One region of the Serratia sp. NFX21 genome, then DNA from elsewhere that is predicted to be linked to it. Evidence: predicted binding sites of a transcription regulator. Region 1 holds the regulator's gene; each other region holds the start of a gene.
What was found. Region 1 encodes ArgR, which controls arginine synthesis, uptake and breakdown. Its sites were predicted from a motif close to ANTGAATAAAAATACANT; they were not measured.
Positions count from the first base shown of each region.

Region 2: a site for ArgR is predicted at 1,037-1,054, ahead of argA (amino-acid N-acetyltransferase). Genes of this name have one in related genera too.
Region 3: a site for ArgR is predicted at 1,473-1,490, ahead of argC (N-acetyl-gamma-glutamyl-phosphate reductase). Genes of this name have one in related genera too.

Region 1 covers NZ_CP183196.1:883,418-886,562, forward strand. Annotated here, with positions in the region: gene yhcN (peroxide/acid stress response protein YhcN) at 326-589, opposite strand; gene yhcN (peroxide/acid stress response protein YhcN) at 713-976, opposite strand; gene argR (transcriptional regulator ArgR) at 1,382-1,852, opposite strand; gene ACNT1W_RS04125 (hypothetical protein) at 1,942-2,067, shown strand; gene mdh (malate dehydrogenase) at 2,319-3,145, shown strand, end outside.
Region 2 covers NZ_CP183196.1:4,600,889-4,604,033, forward strand. Annotated here, with positions in the region: gene amiC (N-acetylmuramoyl-L-alanine amidase AmiC) at 1-848, opposite strand, end outside; gene argA (amino-acid N-acetyltransferase) at 1,088-2,413, shown strand; gene recD (exodeoxyribonuclease V subunit alpha) at 2,450-3,145, opposite strand, start outside.
Region 3 covers NZ_CP183196.1:282,126-285,270, forward strand. Annotated here, with positions in the region: gene argB (acetylglutamate kinase) at 1-292, opposite strand, end outside; gene argC (N-acetyl-gamma-glutamyl-phosphate reductase) at 322-1,326, opposite strand; gene argE (acetylornithine deacetylase) at 1,543-2,688, shown strand; gene ppc (phosphoenolpyruvate carboxylase) at 2,947-3,145, shown strand, end outside.

The sequences.
Region 1 (3,145 bases):
AGCGCACCGAGGGGCCATTATGGGACACATCCATGTGTCCCACCCTGCGGGCCGACTGGAAGTCGTTCCAATTTGCTCCCGGAAAATTGGTCGGCGGACAAGCCGCTACGACCCCATCGGCACGCTCTCCCTAATAACGGGCTTTGCCAGCGTCTAAGGGCCGATAACGGCCCTTTTTTACGCCCATAAAAAAGCCCTCGCGAGCGAGGGCAACGGGGTTCGTCGGATAGGACGACGAATTTCTTCAGAGAATCAAAGCTTACGACAGAACTCGGCAGTGGCAGTGACGAGGGTAATCAGTTCGGTAAGCCTGTCCTCTGAATTGTTATTTATAGATTTCGGCGGTCGCGTGCCAGTTGCCGTTTTCGTAGGCTTCGATCACGCGGTAGGCTTTAGCACCTTGTTTGTCGGCCTTGTCAGACAGCGCCTGACGAATATCGGAAGGTGCGCCGGTAATGCCGCTGGCGGTAATGGTACCGACAGACTGAAGATTGGTTGCCTGGTCATTTGTGATTAACGTAGCGGCAGAAGCCCCGAAGGAAACAACTGACAGCAGGCTAAGTGCGACGAGGGTAGTTTTCATGCTCATGATATTAAGTCCTGTTGTGATAACCGCCTGGAAGGGCTTTTTCAGCGTTTTTATACTTGAAGGCCGTTATCGGGGTACTGGGTTCCAGAGTTTTATTGCCCGTTGCCGGGTAACGCCTTGTACTTATTTGTAAATTTCTGCGGTCGCGTGGAAGTTGCCTTCGTTGCGCGCTTCGATCACACGGTAAGCGGTTGCCCCTTTGGCATCGGCTTTTTCAGACAGTGCCTGACGGATGTCTGAAGGTGCACCGGCAACACCGCTGACGGTGATAGTGCCTGCAGACTGCATATTTGCAGCCTGATTTGCATCAACAGATTGTGCTGCAAATGCGCCGAAAGAAAGCATGGATAGAACGCTCATGGTTGCGATGGTAGCTTTAATTTTCATTTTCTCACCTTATCGTATTCTTTTATCAGTTCCTGTGAACTGTGATTTACGTCACGGAAATGAGTATACATCTAGTAACGCGAAAAATTAATAGTTAGCTAACAGTTTCTTGTGAAACTTTATTATGGTGTTGCTTATTTTTAATAACCATATGGAATAAAAAACGCTTATAAAACGATCTTTCAATGTTAAATTTATGTAATTTCAATAAGGTAAGTGCTTTTGACCAAAAGTGCGGAAGATCACAGCAGCTATCACTAGTTACGTACCAATGTCATTGAAATGTGCTGCAGCGCGACAGGAATCTGGTTTTAAACGTGGCAAGGAATGAGGGAAAGGTAAGGATAGGGTTAAAGAAGCGCTAACAAAACGCGACGGTTAGCCGCATTTTGTTAGCGCACTACATCATAACTCTTGTTCGAACAGCGACAGGATGGCTTCGTATAACTGACGAGCGGTAAAGCTGCTGGCCGGGGTTACGAAAATAGTGTCGTCACCGGCGATGGTGCCGAGAATACCCTCTGATTTACCCAGCGAGTCCAGCAGGCGGGCAATTAACTGCGCGGCGCCGGGGCTGGTGTGGATCACCACTACGGCGTCGTTATGATCGACGTCCAGCACCAGGTTCTTCAGCGGGCTGGTAGTGGTAGGCACGCCGAGTTCGGCTGGAAGGCAATACACCATTTCCATTTTGGCATTACGCGTACGCACCGCGCCGAACTTGGTCAGCATGCGCGATACTTTGGATTGGTTGATGTTTTCGAAGCCTTCTTCTTGCAGCGCCAAAACGATCTCGCCTTGAGAACTGAATTTTTCTTCTTTCAATAACGCTTTAAACGCTTTGATCAGATCTTCCTGCTTTGCGGGATTACGCATTTTGCACCGTGGAATGTTGACAGTAGAAGTGATTATTATGCATATAAATGAATTTTTATGCAATAAAATGGCGTCCGGAAAAAATAATAATGGCCGGACAATGGGGAAAGGGCGGCATTTTAACAAAATCCGTATCCCATGAATATGCCCTTTCCATGACCGAAGGATCCGTCCGTGGTGGTAAAGAAAATGTTATTAAAATGATGTTGTTCTGATGTTATGTAAGGGTGTAATGTAACCGCCGGTTAACTTGCTCGTGAATAACCTCGCAGTATTTTTGATTAGTGTGCGCTATGCCCTTAATGCATAAGCGATTTAATCTAAGATAAGCGCGACATCGGTCGATTTATTGCGCCAGTTCTCAAACAGACTGTTAAGAGATTGTTTTTAAAGGTGTAATAATTTAAGGTCCGTACCCAACATATTCACGGCGCTTTATATATTTAAGATAATAAAGGAGTATAGGATGAAAGTTGCAGTTCTCGGTGCTGCTGGCGGTATCGGCCAGGCCCTCGCCCTTCTACTCAAAACCCAGCTTCCTTCAGGTTCTGAACTCTCTCTCTACGACATTGCCCCCGTTACCCCAGGCGTTGCCGTCGACTTAAGCCACATCCCAACCGCAGTTAAAATCAAAGGCTTCAGTGGCGAAGACGCTACTCCAGCTCTGCACGGTGCAGACGTGGTACTGATCTCTGCCGGCGTTGCACGTAAACCAGGCATGGATCGTTCAGATCTGTTTAACGTGAACGCGGGCATTGTGCGTAATCTGATCCAGCAAGTGGCAACAACCTGCCCGAAAGCCTGCATCGGCATTATTACCAACCCGGTTAACACCACCGTGGCTATCGCAGCAGAAGTGCTGAAGAAAGCCGGCGTGTATGACAAAAACAAACTGTTTGGCGTGACCTCGCTGGACATTATCCGTTCCAACACCTTCGTGGCAGAGCTGAAAGGCAAGCAGCCGGAAGAGTTGAACGTACCGGTTATCGGTGGGCACTCTGGCGTGACTATCTTGCCGTTGTTGTCACAGATCCCGGGCGTAAGCTTCACTGACCAGGAAGTTGCCGATCTGACCAAGCGTATCCAGAATGCGGGTACTGAAGTGGTTGAAGCTAAAGCCGGCGGCGGGTCTGCAACTCTGTCAATGGGCCAGGCGGCGGCGCGTTTCGGCTTGTCTCTGGTTCGTGCGCTGCAGGGCGAAAAAGGCGTGGTGGAGTGTGCTTACGTGGAAGGCGATGGCAAATATGCCCGCTTCTTCGCACAGCCTCTGGTGCTGGGTAAGAACGGCGTTGA
Region 2 (3,145 bases), 1.5 Mb from region 1:
GACAGCGCAAACACCGATGACCCACGCGCGGCCCGGCTGGTAAAGGCATCGGCGTGGATGGACACAAACAGGTCAGCACGCTGCTTACGCGCCTTCGCCACCCTCACCTTCAACGGAATGAAGACGTCTTCATTGCGCGTCATAAACACCTTCATATTCGGCTCGCGCTTGATTAACGTGCTTAGCCGACGCGCAATCTGCAATACGATGTCTTTTTCACGCGTTTTGAATTTACCAATCGCTCCGGGATCTTCGCCGCCGTGACCGGGATCCAGCATGATGACAATCGGGCGGTCACGCCCCGCCTTACCGGCCTGTGGCGCTTCCGCCGGCAATGTACGCTCAAGATCGCCCTTGTTGTAATCTTCCAGTAACGCCAACAGCGGATCATAGTCTTCACCGCTGCCGCCCTTGCTCGGGTACAGATCCATCACCAGACGATTGCGGTATTCCGGCACCGGCGCCAGAGTAAACATATGCGGGCTGACGCTGCGCTTAAGCTCCAGCACCAACCGGACGGTGTTTTGATCAAACTGACCGACGCGCGCCTGTTTCAGGTAGGGATCGTCGGCACGAACCTGGCCAACAATCCCCTTGAGCACGCTGTTGAGCTGCACGCCTTCAATATCCACCACCACGCGATCGGGATTGGTCAGCGCAAACTGCTTATATTTCAGTTCAACGTTGGATTCGAGCGTCACCCGGGTATAGGTGGAGGATGGCCAGACGCGTACGGCAATGACGTGCGATGAAGCAGCGAAACCTGTGCGACTCACACTCAGCAACCAGCTTGCGGCAACCCCCTGTAATAAACGACGGCGGCCCAGATTGTGATTTGAGTTTGGCATGCGGCTCCAGCAGTGGTAACAGATTAAAACAGATGAAAAAAACACCAGTTAACAGGAATGCCGAAAACTTTAACCAATCATTCCGGCGCTGTCATCAGAAAATCTTTTTATGGTTTTTCAATTTATTAACGACTCAGCGCCCCCGGCAAAGAAATAGAGATAAATTCTCACTTGCCATCAGGGCAATAAAAGAATAAAAATACAAAAATATCGTATAAATATGCAAATGAGGTTTGGCCGTGAAGGAACGTAGTACAGAGCTGGTCCAAGGATTCCGTCACTCAGTTCCCTATATCAACGCCCACCGTGGCAAGACGTTTGTCGTTATGCTGGGTGGCGAAGCCATAGAACATGAGAACTTTGCCAACATCGTTAACGACATCGGGCTGCTGCATAGTCTGGGTATTCGTTTAGTCGTGGTCTATGGTGCCCGGCCGCAGATTGACGTCAATCTGGCGCAGCATAATCTCGAACCGATTTATCACAAGCACACCCGCGTCACCGACGCCCATACGCTGGAGCTGGTTAAACAGGCGGCGGGTCTGCTGCAACTGGATATCACCGCCCGGCTGTCAATGAGCCTCAACAACACGCCATTGCAGGGCGCGCATATCAACGTGGTCAGCGGTAATTTTATTATCGCCCAGCCACTGGGGATTGATGACGGTGTGGACTACTGCCACAGCGGCCGCATCCGCCGTATTGATGAAGAAGCCATTCACCGTCAGCTCGACAGCAACGCCATCGTGCTGATTGGCCCGGTGGCCGTTTCCGTCACCGGCGAAAGCTTTAACCTGACCTCGGAAGAAGTGGCAACCCAGTTGGCCGTCAAGCTGAAGGCCGAGAAAATGATCGGCTTCTGTTCGTCACAGGGGGTCACCAATCAGGAAGGCACCATCATTTCCGAACTGTTCCCCAACGACGCGCAAAAACGCATTGAGGAGCTGGAAGAGCATGGCGACTATCATTCCGGCACCGTGCGTTTCCTGCGTGGCGCGGTGAAGGCCTGCCGCAGCGGCGTACGCCGCAGCCACCTGATCAGCTATCAGGAAGACGGTGCGCTGGTGCAGGAACTGTTTTCACGCGATGGTATAGGCACTCAGATAGTGATGGAGAGTGCTGAACAGGTGCGCCGGGCGACGATTAACGATATCGGCGGCATCCTCGAGCTGATCCGTCCGCTTGAGCAGCAGGGCATCTTGGTGCGCCGCTCACGTGAGCAACTGGAGATGGAGATCGACAAATTCACCATTATTGAACGCGATAACCTGACCATCGCATGCGCGGCGCTGTATCCGTTCCCGGAAGAGAAGATTGGCGAGATGGCCTGCGTTGCGGTTCATCCTGATTACCGCAGCTCGTCACGGGGTGAAATGCTGCTGCAACGGGTGGAGAGTCAGGCACGCCAGATGGGCCTGCGTAAGCTGTTTGTGCTGACTACGCGCAGCATCCACTGGTTCCAGGAACGTGGTTTCACACCGGCGGAAGTCGACGTGCTGCCGGTTGAGAAACAGGCGCTGTACAACTACCAACGCCGTTCAAAGATTTTACTGGCGGATCTGTAATTGCTGGCGGGCGCAGCGTGCTGCGCCCATGGGCACTTAAGCCTTGAGCTGCAACCGCTCCGCCAACCCGCTACGGCGCTGGGTCGGAGTGCGGATCGCCCGCATCAAAACCGCATCGATGGCGTACAGCGAAAGCTGCCTGCGAGCGCGGGTGATCGCGGTGTACACCAGTTCACGGGTCAGCACCGGCAGGAAATGATTGGGCAGCACCAGTACCGTATGGTCAAACTCCGAGCCTTGTGATTTATGCACCGTCATCGCATAAGCGGTTTCATGCGCCGGTAAACGGCTCGGCTGCACCGACTTGATGCTGCCGTCCGGCAGTTGAAAATGAACACGTAGTTCGCCGCTCTCGTCCCGCAAGGCAATGCCAATATCGCCGTTAAACAGCCCCAGAGCGCTGTCATTGCGACCAATCATCACCGGACGGCCAGAATACCAACGCCCAGCGGCTCCCGGCTTACGCTGGATTAGACCGGCACGTTGCAGCCCCGTCTCAATGCGTTCATTTAACCCGGCGATGCCGAAAGGCCCCTCGCGCAGCGCGCACAGCACCTGGAAATGACCGAACGCCGCCAACACCGCCACTGCGTCCGCCCCTTCACCCACCAGCCGCAGATAATCACGGTAACCCGCCACGCAGGCATCCAACAGCGCCTGATAGTCCTGCGTTTCCGCCAGTGGATAACCGCTAACGTCAGCGAAACTGCCGCTGAGCGCCGCCATTGCCCG
Region 3 (3,145 bases), 600 kb from region 1:
CGTTAATCTGGTGCTTGATGGCCCACGCCAGCAAGGTTTTGTTGGCGGTGCCGGCCAGCGCGCCGGTAATAATGTCAATCTGATCGGCCGGGGTCACACGCAGGCCATTCTTCTTCACCACCGGCAGGGAAAGCTTTTTCATCAGCTCATCGACCAGGCAACCGCCGCCGTGAACGATCACCAACGGGCGCTGATGCTGCTGACGGTAGCTGTCCAGTGCGGTAAACAGACGCTCCAGCGCCTCTTCACTGTCTAATAACACGCCACCTAACTTGATAATTAACGGATTCATCGCTGTTTACATCCCACGCTGGTGATTTATTAAAGTAATGACTGGGTTTCAGGGAACCCAAAACGGATATTCAGGCATTGCACCGCCTGAGCGGCTGCGCCTTTCAACAGGTTGTCTTCCGCCGCCACGGCAATCAGGTGTTCGCCCTGCACGGCAAAGCCGATGTCGCAGAACGGCAGCCCGACGACTGACTTCAATGCCGGTACGCCCTGGTCGTACAGCCGCACCAGCGGTTTGTCGTCATAGGCGGCGTGATAAACGGCAGCCACATCCTGCGCGGTCACACCGGCTTTCAGGCGACAGGTAATGGTTTCGAGAATACCACGCGGGAAGTTACCCAAATGTGGCGTAAAAATGACCGGCACGCCCAAATGCGCGACGATTTCCGGATGGTGACGGTGGTTGAAAATACCGTACGGCTGCAGGCTCACCTCACAGAAACTGGTGGTCACGCTGGCCTTGCGGCCCGCACCGCTGACGCCGCTGGTCGCGTTGATCACCGGCCACTGATCAAGGTTCAGCAACTCCTGGTCGATCAACGGTTTCAGCGCCAACTGCGCCGCCGTCGGATAACAGCCCGGTACGGCGATCAGCTGAGCCTGTTTGATTTTGTCGCTCTGCCATTCCGCCAGGCCATACACCGCCTGCTCCAGCAAGTCGGCATGCTGATGTTCAAAACCGTAATATTGGCTGTAGAAGGCGGTATCTTTCACGCGGAATGCGCCGGAGAGATCGAACACCACGCAACCTGCGGCCAGGAATGCCGGCGCGATATCGTGGCTGACCTCGTGTGCCGTCGCCAGGAACACTACGTCGATACCAGCAGCGGCGGCGGCTACGTCAACCAGCGGCTGCAAGGGGAGATCGACGATGCCTTTTAACTGGGGGTGCAAATCGGAAAGCAATTTTCCTGCATCTGCACTTTGCGCTGAAACCGCTAAAGCGGTTATGTTCATGTGTGGGTGACGATTAAGGTACGCCGTGAGCTCTGCTCCGGCATAACCGCTGGCACCGACAATCAGCGTATTCAACATGGGGCCTTTCACCTTCTAGACTTGCGTTGGGTCGTATTCGACTCAGGTTTCCAGGCTCACCAGCGTTGTTTTGCCGTTCACCCACGAGGTCGAGCGTTGATGTTTTTATAATCATCCGGGAATCGGGTTCCCTTACGCTCCAGCTTATTGTATTTTTATTCACAATAAATGCATGAATATTGATACCAACCTAACCAAAGGCTGTCAACAGTGAAGATGAAATTACCTCCATTTATTGAGCTGTACCGGGCGTTGATCGCCACTCCGTCGATCAGCGCCACCGATGGCGCCCTCGATCAGAGTAATGAAGCGTTAATCAACTTGCTGGCCGGCTGGTTTGCCGATTTGGGCTTCCGCGTCGACGTGCAGCCGGTGCCGGACAGCCGCAACAAATTCAACCTGCTGGCCAGCATTGGCGAAGGCAGCGGTGGCCTGCTGCTGGCGGGTCACACCGACACCGTGCCTTATGATGAAGGCCGCTGGACGCGCGACCCTTTCACCCTGACCGAACACGACAATAAGCTGTACGGTCTGGGCACTGCCGATATGAAAGGCTTCTTTGCCTTTATTCTGGATGCGGTACGCGACATCGACGCCAGCCAACTGACCAAGCCTTTATACATTCTGGCCACCGCAGATGAAGAAACGACGATGGCCGGCGCACGTTATTTCGCCGCCTCGACCAGCATCCGTCCGGACTTCGCCATTATCGGTGAGCCAACCTCGCTGCAGCCGGTACGCGCGCACAAGGGCCACATAGCCAACGCCATCCGCATCGTCGGCCAATCCGGCCACTCGAGTGACCCGGCGCGCGGCGTGAACGCCATCGATCTGATGCATGAAACCATCGGCCGCCTGATGGAACTGCGCAAAACGCTGCAAGAGCGCTTTAACAACCCGGCCTTTGCCGTGCCCTACCCGACCATGAACTTCGGTCATATCAACGGGGGCGATGCGGCCAACCGCATCTGCGCCTGCTGCGAGCTGCATCTGGATATCCGCCCGTTACCGGGCATGACGCTCGACAACATCAACGAACTGATGCAGCAAACGCTGGAGCCAGTCAGCCAACGCTGGCCGGGCCGCCTGAGCATTGAGGAGTTGCATGCCTCGGTTCCGGGTTATGAGTGCCCGACCGATCACCATATGGTGGCGGTGATTGAGAAACTGCTGGGCACCCGCACGCAGGTGGTCAACTATTGCACTGAGGCTCCCTTCGTCCAGCAGGTCTGCCCGACGCTGGTGTTGGGCCCTGGCTCTATCGACCAGGCGCATCAACCGGACGAATACATAGATACCGGCTTTATCGAACCGACGCGCAAGCTGCTGGGTCAGTTGGTCAGCCACTTCTGCCGCCAATAAACCTGACACAGGGTAGGGTTAATGATTTATCATCTCCCTACCCACTAATAAGTAGCAAACCAAGGAAATAAGCCAGACTGATAACCGGCGCAGCGTAATTAAATTTCAGAAAATGCGCCGATTTTGATGTTTTTTTGCTAAAAATAGTGTCAATTGACCATTGGACAGGAACGTGGCGAGATGAAACAGGCGCTGTTCGCCTGACACGTGAAATTTACTTACAAGATAAAAATCATACAGAACTGGGTCAGGGGTTATATGAACGAACAATATTCGGCAATGCGAAGTAATGTCAGTATGCTCGGCAAATTGCTCGGCGATACCATCAAAGAAGCGCTGGGCGAGCATATTCTCGATCGCGTTGAAACTATCCGTAAGCTTTCCAAATCTTCACGTGCAGGTAACGAAGCGCATCGCCAGGAGCTGCTTTCTACCTTGCAAAACCTGTCCAACGACG